DNA from 2 places in the Paenibacillus sp. JNUCC31 genome. Region 2 is predicted to be linked to the other one. Evidence: predicted binding sites of a transcription regulator. Region 2 holds the regulator's gene; the other holds the start of a gene.
The links. Region 2 encodes NrdR, which represses ribonucleotide reductase genes. Its sites were predicted from a motif close to AACACNATATATNGTGTT; they were not measured.

Region 1 (4,392 bases), 3.0 Mb from region 2:
TGGAGAAGATGATTGACATGATGAATACCAATGAATTTCAGGACAAACGTGTATTCAAAGTCGAATCGGAACTGCTTATTCGAGCTTCTTCTTCCCTCAAAACAACAAAATAAAACGCACCCTTAACAGGTGCGCTCGAGATCGTCATGTCTCCTCATTCTCTTAATGCAAAATAATGCTTAATGCATTCAATAAATCCACCTGTTTCACCGGCTTGGTCAGGACCGCATCAAACACATCCGCTTCATGCGGATCGATATGCATGCCATATGGAATCAAAACAATAACTGGCGAGTCTGTAATCAAACGTTTCAGATCATGCACGAAATCCACAGCACCACCCTCTAGCAGCCCCATATCCACAACGGCCACATCTGGCTTGAAACCCTCTTGAATCCAGCCATACGCCTCGGTTGTCACCGAGGTCATATGCACATCCATCTCCCATCTGCGCATCAGGGAAGAGACCCCTTGGAGAATGTCGGGGTCCTTGGCAAGCAATACCCTTTTACCCTTCAATCGGTGCTGAATGTTGGCAAGCTGGGGTAATTCCCAATGTCTGCGAAGTGGCAGGCTGATCTCGAATTCGGTTTCCTTGTCTCCTATGCCATACACCTGAATACGGCCGTTCATAAGGAGGGCAAGGTTCTGGCTGACTGCCAAACCGAGATTGGTTCCCACGAGCTTCTGTGTACTTATATGTCCGTCCAGATTGTTAAATGATCTGAGCTTTTGGTCCGATGATACCATTCGTCCGGTGTACTTCACATGCAGTTGAAGCGTGCCTGTTTCCTCTACATCCCCACCATCCACGGTTGCCGTAACCAATACCGAACCTGTGCGTGTCGAGTCTATGGCATACTGAATGACGTGTGCCAGCAATTGTCCAATCTTGATTTCATCCCCGACAAAAACCTGAGAAACATTTAGTTCAAGGTTCAATCCCAGCTCAATGTTTTTGTTCGTCGCAAGCCCCGCATAGAGATAGACCGTATTCTCAATCGTGGCTACCAGATCAAATGGATCATCATGTACGACCGTTTCACCTGCATCATTAATGTTAAAATTCATCATATTGTTCAACAGGGAGAGTAAAATGTTTCCGCTGGTTTCGATCATGTTCACATACTCGGCCTGCTCGTCCGACATATCCGGTGTACGCATCAGATCCGTCAATCCCAGAATGCCGTTCAGCGGGTTACGGATCTCGTGGCTCATCAGCGACAGCATCTGCGACTTGGTCATCGCTTCAGACTCGGCACGTGCCTTTTCTGCCTGCAACTGTTCTTGCAATTGCTCCGAATCATGCAGCTTATCTTCCAGGTCCACGACGTAGCCGAGAAATACAGCCATGGCTTCCAACGTTTTCATATCCGTTTCACTGATAACATAATCGGGATCATCCATCAGACAGATGGTACCGAACGTTTCCCCGGATCTCCGCATAATCGGGATACCCACGAAGAAACGATTACCCAGTCCGCTTGTTACATCCATTGACTTCGTCAGCGGATGTTCACATGTGTCCGTGATGGTCAGGCTATTGCCCTGATCTCTCAATACCAGGCTGCAATATGAAGCTGCAAAAGGAAGTTCACTACCCTTGGCAATCCACTCTTCCTTGCGGTTAAAAGCCTCCATAATGACATTGGTCACTCCATCATTCGTGGCGACGAAAATAGTATTCACTTTCATGATGCCGCTTAATACGTCGACTATATGTGACGCCGCTTCCTGTATATTTTCATAGAAGCCCCTTGTAATGCCTACCGTTCCCATGGTTCACCCCTCTTGTCTTAGCTGCACTTCTACTCCGTCCTGCACAGAATGATCCATTCGAGTAACGAGGGTCCTAACGCTCTGAATCAGCTGTCACAACCTATTCATATATGATTAACACTGCAGAAATCAAAAAGAATCATGGATGGATACCGCGTTTATTCCTCTTACAGGAAATGTGGTATGAACGGCATGGTTAAATACGGAAAGCTAGGACAGCCGCTTCCCTGCACGTTTTCGATCCATTTCCACGCTTTGTCTATGGCAATCGCATGATAAATAGAAATTATACGCTTACCCTTCCCCTTTGGAAACCTTTATCCTTCAAGACCACCGACCTTGCGTGTCATGAGCCAACCACATGTGATGATTATCACACCCAAAAAACTATATATGGTTTATAAATGGATAGTACCAATCAACATGTAGTAATCAACGAGTCTTTTTAATATACAAACCCATTATTAGGAGGAACCTGATATGAACGTGCTTGAGACCACCTCTCCCCCGGCATCCGACCTGCTATCCGATCTGGGAAGACGAATTATCGGCGCTGAAGATGCCGATACCCTGAGAGAGAATGCCAATCTGAACGGAGACTCGTTTAGCGGCAAGATGAGCCGGCTGGGTTCGGAGACCGCCAAGTGGCATGCCCTGCGTCATGTGCTGCCAGAGGAACTCGCTCTAGCTGTGGAGAACGGAGATCTGTATGTACATGATCTGGACCAGTATGCCCTTGGTACGACCAATTGTATCTTTATCCCATTTGACCGTCTGCTGGCCTCCGGCTTTAATACGGGCAACGGTTCGGTTCGCACGCCACAAACCATCATGTCTGCGATGGCACTGGTCGCCATTATTTTTCAGTCTCAGCAGAACAGTCAGTACGGCGGCGTATCCGCCAATAAAATCGACTGGGATCTGGCCCCTTATGTGAAACGCTCGTTCCGCAAGCATTACCGCAAGGGACAGCGACTGTTTGGGGAGAATGCCTTAATTGAGGATGAGCAGCTGCATCTGGATAGCCTTGAAGCGAAGGAACGGTGTCCACAGGCCTTTGCCTTTGCCAAGGAAGAAACGGAACTGGAGACGGAACAGGCTGCAGAATCCCTGATCCATAACCTGAACACCATGAGCAGCCGTGCAGGCGGACAGATTCCGTTCACTTCGCTGAACTACGGTCTGTGTACTTCGGCAGAAGGCCGGCTGGTGTCCCGGTCGCTGCTGGAAGCCACGATTCGGGGACTCGGCAACGGGGAAACTCCTGTGTTTCCACAACATATTTTTCAATGCAAGCAAGGAATCAACCAGGGCGAGGGTGAACCCAATTACGACTTGTTCCGGCTCGCTGTGACCTGTTCTTCACGTCGCATGTATCCGAATTTTGTCAATGTGGATGCATCCTTCAACCTGCCCTATTACCAACCGGATGATCCTGATACCATCATTGCCACAATGGGATGCCGTACACGCACACTGGCTGATCGCTTTGGACGCAATCGCCAGAGCGGCAAGGGCAACCTGTCTTTTAATACCATCAATCTGGTCAAGCTCGGCATTCGCTATGGGATCTGTCAGGGAGCAAGAGCCGTCGCTGATCGGGCGGGCTTCTATACTGCATTGGAATCCGTCATGCACAATGCAGCTGCCGGACTGCTGCACCGTTATCATATCCAGATGCAACAGCCTGCCAAAGCATCGGATTTCATGATGCGGGAAGGCGTATGGGAGGGCGGAGAACAACTGGCTCCGAATGAACCGGTTGCCGACCTGTTGAAACATGGTACGTTATCCATCGGTTTTATCGGACTGGCTGAGTGTATGACCGCTTTATATGGCCGTCACCATGGACAAGATCTCCATGTACATCGTGAAGCGCTGAATGTGATCCGTACGATGAGAGAGTTCTGTGACCGTATGAGTGAGCAGCATAACCTGAATATCACCTTATTTGCTACGCCCGCCGAGGGACTATCCGGCAAGTTCACCAAAATTGATCGTGAGCGATACGGCAGCATTGCCGGAGTCAATGACCGGGAATACTACACCAATTCCTTTCATATCCCGGTTTATCATACCCTTCCTGCTTATCGCAAGATTGAGCTGGAGGCTCCTTTTCACACATTATGTAATGCCGGGGCGATCTCCTATGTCGAACTCGATGGGAATGTGAGGGCTAACACCACTGCTTTTCAACGAATTGTGCAATACGCTCTGGCCCAGGATATCGGGTATTTCTCTATCAATCATCCGATTGATCGCTGTCCTTCCTGTGGCTATGAGGGCGTAATTGGAGATGTATGTCCTGGATGTGAGGCTCATGAAAACCACGTGCATTTCCAGCGGTTGCGCCGGGTGACAGGATATCTGACCGGTGACTATAAAGTACGCTTCAATGCAGCGAAGCAGGCCGAAGTGCGAGACCGGGTGAAACATCAGTGAATCTCTATGGTTATATCCCGGAATCAGTGAATGAAGGTACAGGCCTGCGTGCCGTGTTGTTCATCAGCGGATGCCGCCACGCCTGTCCGGGCTGCTTCAGCCCCGATTCGTGGAGCTTTCGGGCTGGTGAGCCATTTACGGAGGAGCGACAGCAGCAGATATTGCATGAAG
Region 2 (4,392 bases):
CATCATTTTATTTCATTGCTGGCGCTTGCTTTGGCGCTTAGTTTAGATGGTTTTGGAGTCGGGATTACATACGGGCTGCGGAGAACCAAAATTCCGCTGTTATCCATTGCCGTCATTTCTATCTGTTCGGGTCTGGTTATTGCGTTATCCATGCAGGTGGGTGTGCTTTTGTCTCATGTGGTATCTCCGGACGTGGCTTCGATGGTTGGGGCAGTCATCCTGCTCGGTATTGGCGCATGGTCATTGCTGCAACTCATTCGTAAACAAGGCAAGGAACAGCTGGAGATGGACAATGGAACGGATGAGGGAGCCGAAGCAGGAATAATTCGAAGTGGGAGTAGGGCAGCACCGGAGGCTCTGTCAAAAGGCAGAAATCAGGTGCTTGCGCTTGACCTTGAGCAATCTTCCTCCGGTAGATCTCTGGAACGAATGGTCTTTACAATCGAGCTGAGAAAATTGGGTGTTGTGATTCAGATTCTGCGCAGCCCCTCGAAGGCGGATATGGATAACTCGGGAAGTATATCCGTACAGGAAGCGATGTGGCTTGGCATAGCTCTGTCTCTGGATGCTTTTGGTGCAGGACTGGGAGCGGCATTGTTAGGATTCCCCACGTTGTGGACGGCATTAATTATTGCATTGTTTAGTGGGACATTTCTGTTACTGGGTATGAAGGTTGGCTTGCGCTTCGCTGCTCTGCGTTGGATGCGAAGATTATCTGTACTGCCAGCACTTTTATTAATGATTATGGGAATAATGAAGTTGTTGTGAGGTGAAATAATGAATATTGGCTTAACCGGCGGGATCGCGACAGGCAAAAGCAGTGTGTCCGCCTTTCTCGCCAGTAAGGGAGCGTTGCTCATTGATGCAGATGTTATTGCCCGGGAAGTAATGCTGCCCGGGCATCCCGTTTTGACTGCGGCTGTTCAGCGGTTCGGACAAGCCATTTTAAATGAGGACGGAACACTGGATCGGAAGAAGCTGGGCAGTATTGTTTTTCAAAGTCCGGAAGAACGGAAAGCGTTGGAGGCTATTACGCATCCTGCGATCCGTAAGGAGATGCGCGAGCGTGCTGCTGCATACGAACTGGAGCATCCGGACAAGCTTGTCGTGTCCGATATCCCTTTATTGTACGAGTCAGGGCTGGAGGATGGCTTCGAAGAAGTGATGGTTGTGTACGTCCCGAGGTCTATACAACGGGAACGGCTAATGAGCCGGGATGGAATGACGGCGGAACAGGCTGAGGCCCGAATGGACACGCAGATGGACATTGAAGATAAGAAGCAGCGTGCTGACATTGTCATCGATAACAGCGGCTTATGGTCAGAGACGGAGAAACAGATCAATTCATTTTTGCATCGTAAGGGCTTATTATGAGATTGCTGCGTAAGAAACGGGTTTTATTGTTGATGTTTGTGTCTTTTGTTTTGGTCCTGTTCCTGAATACGAATTGGATGGCCTGGTTCTATCCCATTCATTACAAGGAAGAAATTCGCGCCCAATCGCAGAGTTATGAGGTCGATCCGTTTCTCATCGCTTCCATCATCAAGGTGGAGACCAATTTCAAGACAAGCAAGGAATCGAAGAGAGGTGCCATTGGGCTGATGCAGCTCATGCCGGACACCGCGAACTGGATTATGGAACAAGGCAAAATTCCGGGCACATCGCTGGAAGAATTAAAGCATGAACCTGGAAGAAATATTCAGTTAGGTACTTGGTATTTACGCAATCTGTCAGACCAATTCGATGGAAATGAAGTGGCAATGATTGCCGCATACAACGCAGGTCCAGGCAAAGTAAATTCATGGCTGAGGGATGGTGTATGGGACGGCTCATTCGAGACGGTCAAGGATATTCCGTTTGGTGAGACCCGGCACTATGTACAACGAGTCATTTATTATTATAATCAATATGTAAAGATCTATAATACGTTCTAAGGTAGACTCTTTTCAGTAATATAGGTTTGGGTGGATTTTTAAAGGTTCTTATCTTTGTCTGAAAATCGTTGTTTGAAATATGTAGAAGCACAGAGCAGGCCGGTTGTTCACCGGCCGCCCCATGCTCCTCTGTATTACCGTATTACAATGAAGATATTATTGGTATTGACCTGCCAATTGCTGTTCTGCAATTGTTACCAGACGCTTCGTGATGTATCCACCGATCGAACCGTTCTCGTAAGAAGTCATGTTACCTTGGTATCCGTCTTGTGGAATGCTGATTCCGAGTTCTTGAGCAACTTCATATTTCATTTGCTCGAGAGCTGCGGAAGCTTTAGTTACCACCAGGTTGTTGGAGTTACCATTGCTTTGTGCCATTGCTGTTCACCTCCTCGCGGTTGGTAAAAGTATTATGTGTCGGCAATACGATTTTCATAACTATTGATAACAGGGAATTTGTGGTAAAAAGTAAAACATGGGAAGTGATCTGAATTGAAATGTCCTTATTGCGCGTATCTGGGCACAAAAGTGCTTGATTCAAGGCCAGCCAATGAATCGAAATCGATTCGCCGTCGTCGGGAGTGTGAGCAATGTAGCCGTCGATTTACAACTTTTGAAATGGTGGAAGAAACACCGCTGATCGTGATCAAGAAAGATGGCAGTCGGGAGGAATTCAGCCGGGACAAGATTCTTCGTGGACTGATCCGGGCATGTGAAAAACGTCCAGTCTCTGTAGAGACACTGGAGATGATGGTATCGGAAACGGAAAAGGCTTTGCGTAATACAGCCGATGCTGAAGTCGAGAGCCGCCAAATTGGCGAATTGCTGATGGAACAGCTGTTTCCGGTGGACGAAGTAGCCTATGTACGTTTTGCTTCGGTGTACCGTCAATTCAAAGACATTAATATGTTCATGAAAGAATTAAAATCTCTTTTGTCTAAAGAAGACATCGAGGATTAATGGAGCGGAAAAGGAGAAGAGCATTCTGGGTTACGGTCATGTGTTCCAGGTAAAAGGTTGTTCTTCTCCAATTATTTTGGTTTGCAAAAAAAATGTTGACAGCAAAAGCCGTATTTTATATGATATAGGAGTCGCCTGCGAAGCATTGCAGAGTTGGAAAACGTGGTACATTCATAGTTTGGGGCCTTAGCTCAGCTGGGAGAGCGCATCGCTGGCAGCGATGAGGTCAGGGGTTCGATCCCCCTAGGCTCCACCAAAATAGTAAATGCACGCAGTTCCTCGGAACTGCGTTTTTTGTTTTTTGTATGGACATACGCTGATAGAACGAAGAAAGTGCCATACGAAATAATATTCGATATTTACTGAACGAGAACTCATAATGTTATATAATAGCAGATAACTGGACAAGCATTTTCTTGCTACATAATTTGAATTCATAGTTTCTACAAAGTGCTGTACCTCGCCAATACGGTAAAATAAAAAGAGAGTCAACCGAAGGACGGTATAGACAATGACAACAAAATCAAGAACTATAATCGCCGAGACGATTGTCAGCAAGAAACCAGTCGATGTGGGTTTCGAAGCTCGGCATACCTGGACATTAGCTATCTTGATTGCTTGGATCGAGCGACAGTTTGGCCAGTCGTTAGCAGAAAAAGGTGGATCTAAGTTACTTACACGGCTTGGACTACTTATCTACACCAAAGATACATAAATACTTGCCCACCCAAAACCGGCTGAGAAAAGAGCATTTCGTGAGATCACGCTCCCAGCACTGAAAGAGCAGGTCATGCAAAGAAAAACAGATCACTTACTATTTAATAAACGAGTCGACGATTCGTGCATGTTTGGCGCTGCAATACATGGTTTCTTTAAGTGGCAACTCTCCAACCAGAATTTTTGGTCGGTTTCTAACTTGAATATAAAATCTTTAGTTCATCTTATATAAGTTCGACGGAGGTGAGCCTTTTTTCGTGTAAAATTTGTTCGGAACGGTTTTTTACGGTTGAAATTCGCAGTGAATCCTAACTTAGAGAGTGGGTAACAGGATATGTATAAAACAAGAATAATAAGAAAGTTATTTATGGGTGTAATCATTTTAAGTTTGCTGCCATTGTACGTATTTGACAAGGCGTTTGCCGCCACTCCAACAGCCACCATTGTTGTAGCTGACGAAATTCTGACTTCCCCGTCACTGGTAACGTTTACCTTTTCAGAAGCGGTGACTGGATTTGACCTTGGTGATTTGAGAACAGGTAGCGGCATTCTTAGTGAATTAAAAACTTCTGACAATATCACCTATACCGCAACCCTCACGCCGCCTCTAAGCAATCGCAGCGGCCCCTTCCATATTTCGCTCAATCATTCAGGTGTAATTGCCGGAGGCAATGTGGGGAGCGGAACCACCGTATCTAACAATTACTATGTCGACACAGTTATGCCTTCCGTTACAAGTGTATCTGTTCCTAGCAATGGTACTTATGGTGTAGGAGAGGAC

Region 1: the regulator NrdR is predicted to act here: its motif matches at 2,163-2,180, upstream of JNUCC31_RS12220 (anaerobic ribonucleoside triphosphate reductase).

What each region holds. Positions count from the first base shown of each region.
Region 1 covers NZ_CP062165.1:2,821,009-2,825,400, forward strand. Annotated here, with positions in the region: gene JNUCC31_RS12210 (LacI family DNA-binding transcriptional regulator) at 1-113, shown strand, start outside; gene JNUCC31_RS12215 (histidine kinase dimerization/phospho-acceptor domain-containing protein) at 163-1,779, opposite strand; gene JNUCC31_RS12220 (anaerobic ribonucleoside triphosphate reductase) at 2,260-4,221, shown strand; gene nrdG (anaerobic ribonucleoside-triphosphate reductase activating protein) at 4,218-4,392, shown strand, end outside.
Region 2 covers NZ_CP062165.1:5,771,934-5,776,325, forward strand. Annotated here, with positions in the region: gene JNUCC31_RS25435 (manganese efflux pump) at 1-768, shown strand, start outside; gene coaE (dephospho-CoA kinase) at 778-1,374, shown strand; gene JNUCC31_RS25445 (lytic transglycosylase domain-containing protein) at 1,371-1,934, shown strand; gene JNUCC31_RS25450 (alpha/beta-type small acid-soluble spore protein) at 2,091-2,312, opposite strand; gene nrdR (transcriptional regulator NrdR) at 2,427-2,894, shown strand; tRNA gene JNUCC31_RS25460 (tRNA-Ala) at 3,075-3,150, shown strand; gene JNUCC31_RS25465 (winged helix-turn-helix domain-containing protein) at 3,406-3,609, shown strand; gene JNUCC31_RS25470 (IPT/TIG domain-containing protein) at 3,979-4,392, shown strand, end outside.